Regions from separate parts of the Alcanivorax sp. VBW004 genome, predicted to be linked through region 2. Evidence: predicted binding sites of a transcription regulator. Region 2 holds the regulator's gene; each other region holds the start of a gene.

The links. The regulator FNR, encoded in region 2, switches genes on or off when oxygen is low (the NO sensors DNR and NnrR bind a similar motif). The targets are predictions, from matches to a motif close to TTGATNTANATCAA.
Region 1: the regulator FNR is predicted to act here: its motif matches at 2,148-2,161, upstream of cyoA (ubiquinol oxidase subunit II).
Region 3: the regulator FNR is predicted to act here: its motif matches at 1,885-1,898, upstream of ccoM (cytochrome c oxidase subunit CcoM).
Region 4: the regulator FNR is predicted to act here: its motif matches at 1,793-1,806, upstream of F1529_RS05555 (OmpW family protein).

Annotation. Positions count from the first base shown of each region.
Region 1 is NZ_WNHC01000001.1:1,115,033-1,119,102, forward strand. Features, by position in the region: gene F1529_RS04980 (NADH:flavin oxidoreductase) at 1-424, shown strand, start outside; gene F1529_RS04985 (MFS transporter) at 805-2,112, opposite strand; gene cyoA (ubiquinol oxidase subunit II) at 2,266-3,270, shown strand; gene cyoB (cytochrome o ubiquinol oxidase subunit I) at 3,306-4,070, shown strand, end outside.
Region 2 is NZ_WNHC01000001.1:3,098,740-3,102,809, forward strand. Features, by position in the region: gene F1529_RS14095 (hypothetical protein) at 1-246, opposite strand, end outside; gene F1529_RS14100 (universal stress protein) at 268-1,200, opposite strand; gene fnr (fumarate/nitrate reduction transcriptional regulator Fnr) at 1,197-1,952, opposite strand; gene hemN (oxygen-independent coproporphyrinogen III oxidase) at 1,988-3,361, opposite strand; gene F1529_RS14115 (sulfite exporter TauE/SafE family protein) at 3,435-4,070, opposite strand, start outside.
Region 3 is NZ_WNHC01000001.1:2,586,691-2,590,760, reverse strand. Features, by position in the region: gene F1529_RS11745 (FUSC family protein) at 1-116, shown strand, start outside; gene F1529_RS11740 (aldehyde dehydrogenase family protein) at 250-1,851, shown strand; gene ccoM (cytochrome c oxidase subunit CcoM) at 1,954-2,082, shown strand; gene F1529_RS11735 (hypothetical protein) at 2,136-2,453, opposite strand; gene F1529_RS11730 (Dyp-type peroxidase) at 2,478-3,344, opposite strand; gene plsB (glycerol-3-phosphate 1-O-acyltransferase PlsB) at 3,538-4,070, shown strand, end outside.
Region 4 is NZ_WNHC01000001.1:1,228,129-1,232,198, forward strand. Features, by position in the region: gene F1529_RS05545 (PhoH family protein) at 1-215, shown strand, start outside; gene F1529_RS05550 (hypothetical protein) at 344-1,348, opposite strand; gene F1529_RS05555 (OmpW family protein) at 1,896-2,579, shown strand; gene glpE (thiosulfate sulfurtransferase GlpE) at 2,715-3,035, opposite strand; gene rhlB (ATP-dependent RNA helicase RhlB) at 3,038-4,070, opposite strand, start outside.

The sequences.
Region 1 (4,070 bases), 2.0 Mb from region 2:
GCAGCAGGATTACGACGCGAAGCTGGCGCAGAATCCGGAAGAACTGGAACGTTTCCTGATGCCCTTCGTGGACGCGGGTGTGGATGTGTTCCATGCCTCCACTCGCCGTTTCTGGCTGCCGGAATTTGAAGGCTCCGACCTGAACCTGGCGGGCTGGACCAAGAAAATTACCGGCAAGCCGGTGATTTCCGTGGGCAGTGTGGGCCTGGACGGGGACTTCCTCAACAGCCCGGACGGCATGGGAGGCACCGCCAACCCGGCAGGGCTGGACGAACTGGAGCGCCGCATGGACAACGACGAGTTCGACATGATCGCCGTGGGCCGTGCCCTGCTGCAGGACCCGAACTGGCTGGTGAAAATGCGCGAAGGCAAGGAAGAAGAGATTGCGCCGTTTACCAAGGCGGCGTTGGGCTCTCTGAGTTAAGAGCTACAAGCTTCAAGCTGCAAGCTACAACACGGGCCCGGGTTTGTCGGGTCTGATACATAAAGGCCGCGTCCAGAGTCTGGGCGCGGCCTTTTGTTTTTGTCTTCCGTAGGAGCGTCGCTGGCGGCGCGATCAAAATAGTTGCGAGTTACGAGAAGCGAGGCTCGAAAGGCACAACCTTGAACCATCCAGAAGCCTGGTCTTCGTAACTCGAAACTCGTCACTCGCTTCATAGGCTGGTGATCGCGCCGCCCAGCGACGCTCCTACGAATAGGGTTTCAGAAATAATGAGGCCGCGCCCAATGTCTGGGCGCGGCCTCTGTGTCTCAGTCCGCTGTGGCCTCAAACCGCGTTGCAGCTTGAGGCTTGTAGCTTGCAGCTTAGTCCTCGCCCTGATCCTCCAGCGATTGGTTCACCGCCAGCGCCAGCAGGGTGCAGATCACGCCGGACAGCAGGTACACGGTCACCGACATGAGTCCGAACTTGGCGGACAGGCCCAGGGCTACCAGGGGGGCGAAGGCGGCGCCGAACAGCCAGGCGAAGTCGGAGGTGAGGGCGGCGCCGGTGTAGCGGAAGCGCGGGGCGAAGTTGGCGGTCACCGTGCCGGAGGCCTGGCCGTAAGATACCCCGAGCAGGGCAAAGCCCAGCAGGATAAAGGTGTCCTGCATGACCGGGGTGCCGCCCATCAACAGCGGCGTGAGCAGGCTGAAGACGCCAATCATGGCCGCCAGGGCGCCCACGGTGGTGCGCTTGCCGATGCGGGCGGCGATCCAGCCGGAGCCGATGGTGGCCATGATGCCCACGAAGCCCCCCAGCACCTGTACGGTGAGTACTTCGGCGGTGGTCTGGCTGCCCTGGAAGGCGATCCAGGAGAGCGGGAAGATGGTCACCACATGGAACAGCGCATAGCTGGCCAGGGCGGCGAAGGAGCCGATGAAAATATTGTGGCCTTCCTCGCGCACCATCTCGCTGGTGCGGATGGGTTCCAGTTCACTTTCCTGCATGGCTTCGGTGTATTCCTCACCCAGCACCAGGCGCAGGCGCGCAAACAGGGCGACCACGTTGATGGCGAACGCCACGAAGAACGGGTAACGCCAGCCCCAGCCCAGGAAGTCCGCGGCGCTCAGGCTGTTATAGAGGTACAGGAACAGGGCGCTGGCGATCACAAAGCCCAGTGGTGCGCCCAGCTGGCCGATCATGGTGTACCAGCTGCGGCTTTCCTTGGGGGCGTTCAGGGCGAGCAGGGAAGGCAGGCCATCCCATGAGCCGCCGAATGCGACGCCCTGTATTACCCGGAACAGGGCGAGCAGGGCGATGGCGTAGCCGCCCAGTTTTTCATAGCCGGGGAGGAAGGCGATGCCCGCGGTGGCGGTGCCCAGCAGGAACAGCGCGGCGGTGAGCTTGATGCCGCGGCCCCACTGGCGCTGGATCCACATGAACAGGGCGGTGCCGAAGGGGCGTGCCACAAAAGCCAAGGCAAACAGCATGAAAGAATAGAGCATGCCCTGCAGCTGGCCGGTAAAGGGGAAAAACAGCTGCGGAAAGATCAGTACGGAGGCGATGCCGTATACAAAGAAGTCGAAATACTCGGAGGTACGGCCGATGACCACGCCCACGGCGATCTCGTTGGGAGCCACGGAGGCGTGGCTTTTTTGGCTTGGCATGGAAGCCGGATAGGTCTGCGACATGTTGTGCGCTCTTCACCAGAGTTGTTGTTTGTGCCTTGATGTCCATCAAGTATGGTTAGGACTTTAAGCCTATGGGACAAAATGTCCAATACCGGCTACTCATGCCCTTGGATAGAGTCCTGTCTACCTAAAAGCCAACCAGAAGATTCGCCAATGCAATTATTCAAATACTTGCGTGGAGCGTCGTTGACGTTGCTTGTCGCTGCCTTGCTGTCGGGCTGTGACGCAGTCGTGATGTCCCCCTCTGGTGACGTGGCCGTGCAACAGCGGGATTTGCTCGTCTGGGCAACCGTACTGATGTTGCTGGTCATTGTGCCGGTGATCGTGCTGACGTTGTGGTTTGCCTGGCATTACCGGGAAAGCAACACCGAGGCCAACTACAAGCCCGACTGGACCCATTCCACCGTGCTGGAACTGGTGATCTGGTCTGTTCCGCTGATGATCATCATCGCGCTGGGCGCCATGACCTGGGTGAGTACCCACAAACTGGACCCGTACCGCCCGCTGGACCGCATTGATGCGCAGACCCCGGTGCCGGTGGGCCTGGAGCCGCTCACCGTGGAAGTGGTGGCGCTGGACTGGAAGTGGCTGTTTATCTACCCGGAGCAGGGCATTGCCACCGTCAATGAGCTGGCGGCGCCGGTGAATCACCCGATCCGCTTCAAGATCACCGCCTCTACCATGATGAATTCCTTCTTCATTCCGGCCATGGCCGGGCAGATCTATGCCATGGCGGGCATGGAGACCAAGCTGCATGGGGTGATCAACGAGCCGGGCGTCTACAAGGGCTTTTCGGCCAACTACAGTGGCGCCGGTTATTCACAGATGAAGTTTGATTTCCACGGGCTGAGCGAAGAGGACTTCGCCAGCTGGGTTGCGGAGGTGAAAGCCAGCGACGGCAACCTCAGCCGTGATGAGTACCTGCAACTGGAAGAACCGAGCATCGGCGACCCGGTGAGCTATTACGGCCAGGTGGATCCGACGCTTTACTACGGCATTTTCAACCGCTGTGTGGAGCCGGGCCAGACCTGTATGGAAGACATGATGTACCACGGCGGCATGGACAAGCACGCCGGTCACCATGGCGATGCCAAGGCTGAGCATGCGGATCACCAAGATCATGCCGGCCATCAGTCCCATGGAGGCCACCATGAATAATTCTCTCCTGATCGCAAACGCAGTAGGTGCCGCCCATGTTTGAGAACCTGGACCTGACCAAGCTGATCTTTGGTCGTCTCACCTGGGACGCGATTCCCTTCCATGACCCGATCATCCTCGGCACCTTTGCCGTGGTGGCGCTGGGCGGCATTGCACTGCTCGCCGCCCTGACCCGCTACAAGCTGTGGGGCTACCTGTGGAACGAATGGTTCACCACCATCGACCACAAGAAAATCGGCATCATGTACATCATTCTCGGTCTGGTGATGCTGCTGCGCGGTTTTGCCGATGCCATCATGATGCGCCTGCATCAGGCCATGGCTTTTGGCGATTCCACCGGCTACCTGCCGCCGCACCACTACGACCAGATCTTTACCGCCCACGGCGTGATCATGATCTTCTTCGTGGCCATGCCGCTGGTGACCGGGATCATGAACTACCTGATTCCGTTGCAGATCGGCACCCGCGATGTGGCCTTCCCGTTCCTGAACAACTTCAGTTTCTGGATGACCACCGGTGGTGCCGCCTTGATGATGGTGTCCCTGTTTATTGGCGAGTTCGCCAAGACAGGCTGGCTGGCCTACCCGCCATTATCGGGGATATTGCAGAGTCCCGGGGTGGGGGTGGATTACTATATTTGGGCCTTGCAGATTGCCGGGGTGGGCACGCTGTTGTCGGGGGTGAACCTGCTGGTGACCATCGTCAAGATGCGTGCCCCGGGCATGAGCCTGATGAAGATGCCGGTGTTCACCTGGACCTCCCTGTGCACCAACATCCTGATTGTAGCGGCGTTCCCGGTA
Region 2 (4,070 bases):
ATCCCAGGCGATTTCAAGCCCGGCCTTGATGTCATCCCAGGCGTCATCGCCATGGGATTCCAGCCGCTCCAGTTTTTCCTCGAACTCGCTGCGCCGGCCTTTCATTTCGTTGAGTTTTTCCCGGGCCTCATCGCGCCATTCATCACGCAAATCATTCAGCCGTGCCGACAGGCGATCGAGTTGATAGTCCCAATCTTCAAGTTGCTGACGGGCGCGGGCGGTAAAGTCCTTTTTATCTGACATCATGGAGCCTCTCTAGTGTGAGCGTCATTGGTCATCGTCATTGTCATGCCAGGGCGATTGGAAATCGTCAGGCTTGATCACCAGCACATCGGCATTGGCGCGAGTAATCACGGATTCCGCAGTGGAGCCGAGTAGTAACCGTTCCGGCAGGTTGCGGTGGACGGTCCCCAGCACCAGTAGATCCACCTCTTCCTTGTCGCAGTAGCTGGACAAGCTATGGGCAATGGGCCCATTCAGTGTCACCAGCTGGTTCTGGTCCAGCCCCTGGGCGGCCCCGAACTGAAAGAAATTATCCCGATGGTAGGCGCGGACTTTCTCCATGCTGCCGGTGTAGTCCGGAATGGCTTCGCCCGCCACCATAATCAGGCCTTCATCCATTTCATCGAGCACGTGGCATGCGGTGAGCTCAGCGCCAAGCAGAGCGGCTTGCTGGCGTGCGCCTTCCAGCACCCGCACAGAGAGCCGGTCATCGGAGGCTTCCCCGGTGCCCGGGTCCAGCGCGGCAAGAATGCGAGGGGGAGCATTCCACTCCCGGCTATGCACGCAAAGCACCGGGCAGGGCGCCTTGCGAATTAATTGCCAGTCCCGTGGGGTAAAGAGGTGGCGACGCAGGGCACTGTCGTCGCTGGTATGCACTACCACCAATGACGGAGTCAGCGCCAGTATGGCCTTGCGCAACCCATCCATGCTGTCTTTTTCCCAAAGAACACAAATCTCTCCTGCGTCTTCGCCCAGCAGTGCGGTGACGCGTTTGTGCCAAGCTTTGCTGATCTGCTGCCGGGCCGCCTGTTGGCGTTCGGTATCCAGGCCAACGGCACGCACCATCGCGGAAGAATACGCATTGATAATAATCTGTAGCGGCGCCCCGGCCGCAGCTGCGATGTGCTGCGCCTTGCTCAGGGCGGGCTGGTCGGCTTTCAGATGACGATCAAGAATCGCAACGACAGGTGCTGTCACAGTGTGAACTCCAAAGCGGGATCGTGGTTCTGGCCACACAGGCGGGCACGATCAAGAATTTCAATATCGCGGCCGGTTACCCGAAGCCATTGCTGTTGCTGGAAACGGGTAAAAATGCGGCTGACCGTTTCCACGGCCATGCCGAGGTAATTGGCGATATCGTAGCGGGACATGGGCAGACGGAAACGATGATCGCTCAGTCCTCGGCGCTGATGTCTTGCAGACAGTGACAGCAACAGGGAGGCCACGCGGTCATCCGCACTTTTCTTGCCGAGCAGCATGTGCAGCTCCCGATCCGCCCGAATTTCATTGCTCATCAAACGGAAGAAATGATGCTGCAGAGAGGGGATCTGCTGGGACAGCGTTTCGAGTTGTGAGAAGGGAATCTCGCACACCGTGGCGGTCTCCAGCGCCTTGGCATTGGAAACATGGTGCGCGGTACTGATGCCATCCATGCCCAGCACCTCGCCGGGCAGGTAAAACCCGGTGACCTGTTCCTCTCCTTCATCGCTGACCACATAGGTTTTCAGGGCGCCAGAGCGCACGGCATACACAGAATCAAATCCGTCTGTGGCACGAAACAGGTGCTCGCCGCGTTTCAGTGGGCGGCCTCGGTGGATAATACGATCCAGCTGATCCAGTTGTGCCGGGGCCACTGCCAAGGGCAGGCAAATGGGGCTGAGGCTGCAGTCGTTGCAGGAAACATGATGAGACACGGTCAGACTCCGGTTGATCGCTGCGTAAAGCGTCACTCTTAGAGTATAGAGTGAAAATAGTAGAATAAAGGTCAAATAATCCGGCTGAACCGGGCTTGCTGCTGTTGTGGGGTGTAGCGGTCAAAGGGCATCACCAGAGCCCGACTGACCAGACGGCCGCTGTCGGTGATCTGGAGCCGATCCTTTTCTACTGCCACCAGCCCCCGGGCTTCAAATGTCACCCATTCAGCCAGGGCATCCGCAAAATAATCCGGGAAATGGATTCCCCAGGTTTCGCTGAATACGGACATGTCCACGGATAGGTCACAAAGTAACTGAATAATCAGCGCCCGCCGGATTTGGTCGTCGCGATTGAGAATGAAGCCTTTTTCAATCGGCAGACGGCGCTGCGACAAGTCGCGGCCCCAGTCGTCCAGCGTCTTGTGGTTCTGGGCATACAGATTGCCGAGCTGGCTGATGGCACTCACGCCGAGTCCCAAAAGATCGGCGTCACCGTGGAGGGTGTAACCCTGGAAATTGCGATGCAGCAGTCCGTTTTCCTGTGCCACGGAGAGGCTGTCGTTTTCCAGCGCAAAATGGTCCATGCCGATATAGCGGTAGCCTTGCTCCTGAAGCATTTTTCCGGCCCGGGTGAGCATGCTGAGCTTCTCTTCCGGGCCGGGCAGGGCTTGTTCCTGGATCTGACGCTGAACCTTGAACCGTGAAGGCAGGTGGGCATAGTTGTACAAAGAGATACGGTCTGGCCGAAGTGGCAGCAGACGCTCCAGCGTGCGCGCCAGACTCGATTCCGATTGCCAGGGCAGGCCGTAAATCAGATCGGTATTGATAGAGCGAAAACCAAAGTCACGGCTCCATGCCATGGTATCGCGGATCAGCTCATAGGGCTGGACACGATTTACCGCTTTCTGCACACGCGGATCCAGATCCTGCACACCCAGGCTGACGCGATTAAAACCGAGCCCGCGCAGCAATCCCAGCCGGGATTGATCCACGGTGCGCGGATCGATCTCGATGGCATAGTCACTGCGTTCGTCATCGCGCAGATTGAAGTGGCGGGCCAGGTCGTATACCAGCTCGGTGAGCTGCCCGTCATCGAGAAAGGTGGGTGTGCCGCCGCCCCAGTGCATCTGCGTTACCGGCCGTCGCTTGTCGACTCGCGTGGCCTTGCGTTTGATTTCGCGTTTCAGCAGTTGCAGATACTCCGTCCCTCGCGCCTTGTTGGCGGTGACAATGCGATTGCATGCACAGTAATAGCAGACGCTGTCACAGAAAGGGATGTGCATGTATAGCGACAACGGCCGGCGAGCCACATTGCCTTCATCCAGTGCCAGCCAGAAGTCCTCTTCACTGATGTCTGCGTGAAAACTGGTGGCCGGCGGATACGATGTGTAGCGTGGGCCGGGGCCGCCGTACTGTCGAATGAGTGATGTATTCCAGCGAATCATGGACGCCTCCTGCGGCCGCACATCAGTGTGAGGCCGATTATCCTCCTGCCGGCGCGGCGCTATTTGATCCAGATCAAGGGTGGGCGTGATGCTGATGCCTATTGTGCCTTTGTACGTCATGCTCGGCGGCAGAATGAGAGGGCATGGCGTGTGCGCCATGGCCATGCTGCATCATGCTCATGGCTTGCCAGAAGAACACCAGCGCCAGGCACAGGGTGAGGACGCTGGCCAGAACGGGCCAGGCGCCGCGGCGAAAACGCTGTAGTTGAGACGCCAACACGCCGGTGGTGGCGACTGGCACAACGGTAATGACACCGAAACAGAGCATAACCAGTGCCCCCGCCAGGGCCGAGCCTGCAGTGGCCGCCAGTGCCAAGGCGGTATAGATCAGCCCGCAGGGCAGAAATCCCCACAGCGCCCCCAGCCCCAGGGCTTTTGCCGGGTGATCGATGGGCATCAACTTGCGGGTAACCGGTTGCAGATGCCGCCACAGTCGCTGGCCAATTTTCTCCACGCGCTGAAGCAGTCCACCGCGACCGAGCAGGTACGCGCTGAGCAACAACATCAACAGGCCGGACAGCATCAATCCCACCGCCATGGAGGGGCCGGGAAGTTGTGTCAGGAAGGCGCCGCCGAGCAGGCCTGCCAATGCGCCCAGGGCGCAGTAGGTGCCGACGCGGCCCAGCCCGAATAACAGCTGCCAGCCCCA
Region 3 (4,070 bases), 510 kb from region 2:
AACTGATTGCCGGGGCAGTGGAGCGCATCGCCCTGACCTTCGAGCGAATGGCCGCGCGCCTCGCCGGGACCGCAGAGCTGGATGCCCCAGCAGCGAATACGCCAGGAGCCCGCTAGCCGGAGCGCCCTAAATTCCTGTCGACAGGCCCTAGCCAGCGTGTTTACTCTATGTTTCTCTAACCCTCTTTTCACTATCCCGAATAGCCTGCGCGCCGCCCATGGCGGCCTGCCGTGATGGAGTCCCCTTCACATGACTGCACAAGAAAAGCTGACCGCCAACGTGGTGGTCGATACCAACCCCGCCACTGGCACCGCCGTCGCCGAGCTGAGCGAAACCAACCTTGAAGCCTTGCCACAAATGCTGGCAAAGGCCCGCGAGGCGCAAGCCATCTGGGCGGCCAAATCCTTCAAGGAACGGGCCCGCCATATTCAGATGATGCGCAGCTACATTGTCGATCGAGCGGATGATCTGGCGCGCACTGTCAGCGAGAGCAACGGCAAAACCCTCACCGATGCCCTGGCCACCGAAGTGCTGCCCTGTGCCCTGGCCTGCAAGTGGTATGCGAAAAACGCCGAGCATTACCTGAAAGAGCGTAACCGCCCTGCTGGCAGCATCCTGTTCTTCAACAAGCGCACCCACATGCTGCGCGTGCCACTGGGCGTGGTGGGCATCATCAGCCCCTGGAACTACCCCTTGTCGATTCCCTTCGGCGAAATCGTCATGGCCCTGATGGCCGGCAATGGCGTGATGCTGAAAGTGGCCGCCGCCACCCCGGCAGTGGGCCGCGCCATCGAACAAATCGTCGCGGCCGGCGAACTTCCTGAAGGCCTGTTCCAGCACATTGTCGGCTCTGGCTCTAAAGTGGCCACCGGCTTTTTCGATAACGGCATCGACAAGCTGTTCTTCACCGGCTCGGTACCTGCGGGCAAAACGTTGATGGCTCAGGCCGCGCAAACGCTGACACCTGTGTCCCTGGAGCTGGGCGGCAATGACCCCATGCTGGTGCTGGAAGACGCGGATCTGGAGCGTGCCACCAACGGCGCCGCCTGGGGCGGCTACCAGAATGCCGGGCAAAGCTGTGGCGGTGTGGAACGCGTCTATGTGGTGGATGCGGTGTACGACCAATTCGTGGACCTGTTGGCCAAGAAGACTCGCCAACTGCGCCACGGCATCGGCTGCAGCGGTTTCGATGTGGATATCGGCAGCCTGACCACGGCCGGTCAGCTGCGCACCGTGCAGCAGCACGTGGAAGATGCGTTAGCCAAAGGCGCCCGCATCGAAGCCCAGTCACGCCCGGTGGGCAATGTGGAAAACGGCTTCTTCTTCCCCGCCACCCTGCTCACCCAGGTCACCGACGACATGCTCACCATGTGCGATGAAACCTTCGGGCCGTTGATCGCAGTACAACGTGTGGCCAATGAAGAAGAAGCCATTCGCAAGGCCAACGATTCCAATCTGGCGCTGACCTCTTCAGTCTGGACCAAAGACAACAAGCGCGGGCGCGCCATTGCCGCCCGGTTGCAATCCGGGGTTACCACCGTAAACGATCATCTTTACAGCCACGGCCTGTCCGAAACCCCCTGGGGTGGCTGGAAGGAATCCGGCATTGGCCGCACCCATGGCCCGGAAGGGCTGGAAGAAATGACGCAGGCGAAAGTGGTGAACTGGGATATTCTGCCGTCCAAACGCAATATCTTCTGGTACCCGTTTGACGAAGCCACCTACAACGGCATCAAGAACGCCCTGCTGTTCGTTTTCCCGTCCAGCGTTGGCCAGTGGCTCGGCGCCTCATTGAAGCTCACGCCCTTCCTGGTGAAGAAAATGTTCACCGGCTGGAAAACCGGCGACTAGGGCTGTGTTGCTACCGGGTTCCGGTGGCAAATATTGACCTGCATCATCACTATCCTCCCTGAACCTGTCATGCTACCGAGACAGGCTCTGGGAGGATTTTTTATGTATATGGACAGCGTGGTTCTGGCAGGAATCGCCGTGATTGCCGGCATTCTGGTCTTCGCCGGGTGTTTTGCCCTGTTTATCTGGCTGGACTCCGGCGACGACGACACCCAGAACGGGAAAGACTGACACCAAGCACCCTGCTCGCCATCCTCTTTCGCTTTGTAGCGCTCAGCAGGGATTCAGCAGGGATAGTCTGGCGATTGCAGGCAGCGTTCGCGCAACTGCTCCGGTGTGCTTGCCGAGGGTTCCTGCCGGCGATTGCCATCCTGGCAGATGACTTCAAGCTCCCCTTTCTCCGGTGACGCCCGCTCAATGGTATACCCCACGCCTCCACAGGCCCGTTGCGCCGCGTTGAGACACTCGCTCCATTGCGGGCAAAACACACCAAACTGCCCCGGATAGGACTGCACCACCTGGGTGCCACCGGTTTCACATCCTGCCAACAGCATCAGCAAACAAGCCAACCAAGGGATACTGAAAACGCTGCTGGTCTTCATGGCAATACCCCAATGCAGGCCGGATCAGAGCGCATCCAGCCAGTCCTGGGACGGGGCATACCACCAGGAGCCCATCACCGGCCGGGTAAATTCCAGCAACCGGTCTTTCACTGAGTCATCCGCAATGCCATACATGCGTCGCAGCAGAAAATCATAACGGTCCAGCTCGCAACAAAATGCCAGGAAATACAGGCCATGCTGGCCGCTATCACCGTAAGGGACCGACCGCCGCCACATTTTCTGGGCCACACCGTCCCGGTCGACATCGACGCGTCCTACGTGGGCATCCGCGGGCATGCGCTCATCATCGAACTCCACGGCGTCTTCCTTGGTCCGGCCAAACACATTCTCCTGCTCACTGACCGGTAACTGGTTGAACTTGCCCAGGTCATGAATCCATTTCTGGGTCAGCACCCAACTACCGCCCGCACCGGGGTGCGGCTCAGCGATAAAGGCCGCCTGTTCCGCCTTTTCCCCGGTGGGGTTGCCGATGCCATCCACAAAACCGGTCAAATCGCGCATGTCGTGGTACACAAAGGCGGTTAGCTCAAGCTGGGTGGCGAGCAGGTCACCCACCGCTTGGCGTACCTGCATGGTGGTATCGAACAGGTCTCCCGCCTCCCGGGCCTGCACCCACACCCACAAATCCCCCTGGGTGGCCGGAATGTGCCCCTCCAAAGAAAAAGGGGGAAAACTGAAGCGGGAATCAAAGCACGCCCAGAGATCCGGCCCGAAACCCAGTAAAACCGGGGTCTTCTCACTCTTCAGCGCAACCAGATCACGCAGAGCCTGGCGCAGTGACTCGGTCTTGTGGCCACTGCCAAGACTGAACTCGAAAAACACATGATGGGCATAACTGCGGTCAAAAATACCGGATTGCGGTGTCGACACCGGAGGCTCCTTCACTCTGTCCATGGCGGGGAATAATTCCCACAATTATAGCAGGTCGAATCAGCGCCGGCCCCTGCCATACGCCCGTTATCGTCCAGTCGCAGCAATTTTGAAACAAATTGAAATATCCGCTGGTGTTCCGGACTCAGGGCTTTCGATACACTTGGCTCACATTCGTTAACTGTATCCGACTATGACACCTTGGCTTGGCCTGGATCGACTAGGTTTCTTCCTCATACGCGTATTTTTACGCCTGTGCACCCGCGCCAATGCGCTCCCTTCTGATCCCAAGGAACTGCAGCTTGCTGCCAACACCCCGGTGGTCTATGTACTCAGCGACCGCTCTGCTGCCGATGCGGCCGTGGCCGACCAGACCGCCCGCCAGCTGGGACTCTCTTCAGCCCTGCGCGGCCTGACGCTGGGAAAGACACACCTCAATCACAGTTATTTTCAGCTTTACCGCCGCCAACTGGGTAACCGCCGTCAGCGCCGGGCGGTGTCCCCTCCCCGGTTGGAGAAGCTGGTTGCGGCCCTGCGCGCCAACCCGGAAGCCGATGTACAGCTTGTGCCTGTCTCCGTGTTCTGGGGCCGTCGCCCGGAAAAAGAAAACTCCATGTGGCGTATCCTGTTTTCAGATAACTGGTCCCCCGCTGGCTTCATCAAAAAATTCTTCATTATTCTTACCCAGGGCCGGCAGCTGTACGTCCAGTTCAGCCGCCCCATGTC
Region 4 (4,070 bases), 1.9 Mb from region 2:
ATCAGATGAAGGCGATCATTACCCGGGCAGGCGAAGGTTCCAAGGTGGTGTGCCTGGGTAACCTGGCACAAATCGACACGCCTTACCTGTCGCCCACCAGTTCCGGGCTGACTTACATGACCGAGCGCTTCAAACGGTTCGAGCATGGTGGCTCGGTGCAGCTGAACGGGGTGCCCAGGTCCAAGTTGGCGGAATACGCAGAGTCGTTTCTCTGAATTTACAATTAATAACTTCGCGAGCCACTTCAGCTTTAGCCTGAAATGTAAGAGGCCGCGCCCTGTTTGGGTGCGGCCTCTTTTTTTAAAACCAGATGACCTGGTTGGGGTCAGTTATTAATTGTTAACTATTCATTATTAATTATGTTCCTGCACGCCTCAGACTGATAGAAATCGTCCAGCACCCACTCGATAAAGGGTTCCAGTACGCCTTGTTCAACCAGAACACTGGCGCCCCGGGCCAGTGCCGGTGTAGCGATCTCGCGGATCCGTTCTTCACTGATCTGCATGCCCTCGAGGACGCTTTTCAGTGATTTCTCCATCAGCGATGCCACGGCTGCCTGGATACCCACGCTGACCAGACGGCGGGTGTACGCCAGACGGGCGCTTTCATCGGTAATCGCGCAACTTTGCGCCACCACTTCCGTCACGGCGCCGTCGGGCACCATCTTCATGTAATTTGCCGGTTTAAGCGGGGCGACGCGGTGGTAGCCATCGCGGGCCAGTTGCTGAATTCGTTCGTTGGTTAATTGCTTGTTCAGCCATTGCTCACCGGTTTTCAGGGTGACGCGAATATTCTTTTGCAGGTAGGTGCGAATGGATTCTTCCATGCCGCCCATGGCTTTGCCGACCACACTCTTGCGGCCCATCTTCATCATGCTGCTAACACCGGGCAGTTTCGCCAGCGCATTTTCTTCCAGCAGGAAATTCTTGATGCCGGTATAGAGCATTTCACTGACCATTTCGCTGACCAGTGGATGGTTCATGGCCGCGTGAATAGCTTTTTCCCGCAGGCTTTGCAGCTTCAGTACCTGTTCGAGAATGGCCTCGAAGTGTTCTTCGCGGAGCAGCTCACCGATGGTGGCGTCATCCTGCTCAGCAGCGTCCCACACGGCAAGGCTCACGTCGTTGATGACGTCCTGCAATCCGCGGGCACTGAGCGCTTCCTGCAGCCACTGATCAACGACCTGTACAAGACTGTCTTGATCCACCAGGTTGCCGAGCGGAATGTCAGTGAGCAGGTTGCTCGCTTGAGCCATGAGGCCCTGCCAGTGTTCCGGGTCCTGAAGCTGTTGGCTCAGATGTGCCTTGTGAGCATCGCGCAGGGCGCTGACCAGTGTGTTGGAGGACATGGTGATACAACCTCGTTGTTATTCGGTTCTGGATATTGAAGATCCCGGGCCTGGCGATGGAACGCAGACCCCCGCTTCGCGGTAGAGCACACGGCTCCGAAAGCTATCTTGCGGCATTCGCACCACGCTGTATGTAACCGGGAAGACTGCTGCCGGGGGCGCTAGTGCAAACCTTACAGACGCAGTGGGTGGTGTGTATGCCGGGTACGGTTTGCTACCAGAGTGGATCGGCATCGGCGTGAGGTATGTTTTGTACCGTTGGTCAAAATTTATGCGGTTTTGGTCAGTATGCACAAGGTTGCACCGGTAGGGGCGCCTATTCTGAATCGAGCGGGGCGCCAATATGTCTGGACATCCAGTCTGGTAGTCAGTGTGGGGGCAGGCCTGCGAGGCCTGGTATCAAGTTTGAACCGCGACAGCATTTGGCGGACGCCTGATTTTTTATTGATGCAGCGCAATGCTTGGTATCCGAGTGTGGCGTTCAATGGTGCCGTGTTGACCCATCAGGGGATTCACTCCGGGTTTTTGAATGAATAAGGGGAAGGGTATGAAACTGCGCGGACAGGGAAAAAGTGTGTTGATGTTGTCCACCGTCTTGTTGGCCGGGCCTGTCATGGCTCATCAATCCGGCGATTTCATCGTACGCATGGGGGGGATCAAGGTTGCTCCTGATGTGAGCAGTGATGCTTTCGATTCGGCATTGCCAGTGGTTGGCGGGCTAGAGGTCGATGTGGACGATGATACCCAGTTGGGGCTGACGTTCGCTTATATGGTGACAGACAGCATCGGTGTTGAATTGGTCGGGGCAACGCCGTTCACCCATGACATTATTCTGGATACCGGGGGAAGCGGGGTGGTGATTGGCGAAACCAGCCATTTGCCACCGACGTTGCTGGCGCAGTTTTATGCTCCCCAGTTGGGCCCTGTACGCGGGTATCTTGGAGCCGGGGTGAACTACACGCTGTTTTTCGATGACAGCATTGATGATGCAGTAGTGAGCCCTTTGCTGAGCGGCGCTGATGTGGATGTGAAGCTAAGCAATTCCGTGGGCTTTGCCTGGGAAGTGGGGGCGGATTTCCTCATCAATGAAAACTGGCTGCTCAATGCTAGCGTCTGGAATATCGATATCGATACCGAAGCGCGGCTGTACGTGAACGACGCTCGGGTGGATAAAATCGATGTGGAAATTGACCCTTGGGTCTACATGGTCGGCGTGGGCTATCGTTTTTAGGGGCGCTTCACGCAACATGCTGAACGCTGTAGAGAGTAAGAAGCCAGTGAACTTGGGCGGCACGGGGGTGAGTGATCTCCGCCCTGTGCCTTCCGGTCTGGCGTGTAGCCTGCTGCGTGTTGCTTCCCGCGAGGCTTAAGCCATTTCTTCCAGGCATTCCGGGAATTGCTGGCGAAACACCTCGTAGCCGCCATCCAGGCTGACGACATTGCTGAACCCTTGCTCTGCGAGCCAGTCTGATGCGCTTTGACTACTGTTGCCGTGGTAGCAATACACCACCAGGGCATGATCAGGTGCGGTGTTGGCCAGAAACTGATCCACGTTGGCCTGACTTAAATGCACGGCACCTTGCAGGTGTCCGGCGGCAAAGCTGGCAGGGTCGCGGATATCGACAAACAGAGTATCACCCTGATCAAACAGGGTTTTTCCGTCCGTAGGGCTGATTCGCGTTGCCATGGTCAGTCCTTCTTTTCTGCGTTTTGCGTGGTGTCGTGGCCCGGCGCTTTCACTGGGGCAGCCGTTTCTTTCTCGGCCAGCAGATCGGCGGGTGGGTATTCGCATTCCAGCTTCATGCCAATGGCGTTTTCCAGTTCCGGCAGCAGGAAGGCATCGTCTTCACAGGCGAAGCTGATTGACATGCCGCTGGCGCCGGCGCGGCCGGTGCGGCCGATGCGGTGTACGTAATCTTCCGGGTCTTCCGGCAGATTGTAATTCACCACATGGGAGACGCCGTCGATGTGGATGCCCCGGCCTGCCACGTCGGTGGCGATCAGTACCTGCAGATCACCGGCACGGAAGCGTTCCAGAGTTTTGCTGCGCTGGGTCTGCGGCACGTCGCCGGAAATCAGGGAGACTTTCAGCCCTTTCTTGTGCAGCCGGTCGCTGACCCGGCGGGTAATATCCCGGCGGTTGGCAAACACGATGACCTTGTCCATGTTCATGCCGGTGATCAGGTTATAGAGCAATTTGAACTTGTCGTCGGTATTGGTGATGTAGACCTTCTGTTCCACGGTATCGGTGGTGACCTGGGTGGGCTCGATCTCCACTACTTCCGCGTCCTGGGTCCAGCGACGGGACAGGTTCATCACATCGTCGTTGAAGGTGGCCGAGAAAAGTTGGGTCTGGCGGTACTGGCTTTTCGGGGTCATGCCGACAATGCGTTTCACATCGGGGATAAAGCCCATGTCCAGCATGCGGTCGGCTTCGTCCAGCACCAGGAATTCTACCCGGTCGAGCCACAGGTCGCGGCGTTTGGCGAAGTCGAGCAACCGCCCGGGGGTCGCGACCAGAATATCAATCAGCTTGTTTTGCAGGCGTTCTTGCTGACGATTGAAGTTCATGCCGCCGACCACGCTCATTACCTGCAGGTCGGTGTGCTTGGCCAGAACCTTGGCGTCTTTTTCAATCTGCATGGCCAGTTCCCGGGTGGGGGCCACGATCAGGGCTCGGGGTTCACCGGCAAAGCGTTGCACGTCGATAGGGTGCTTGAGC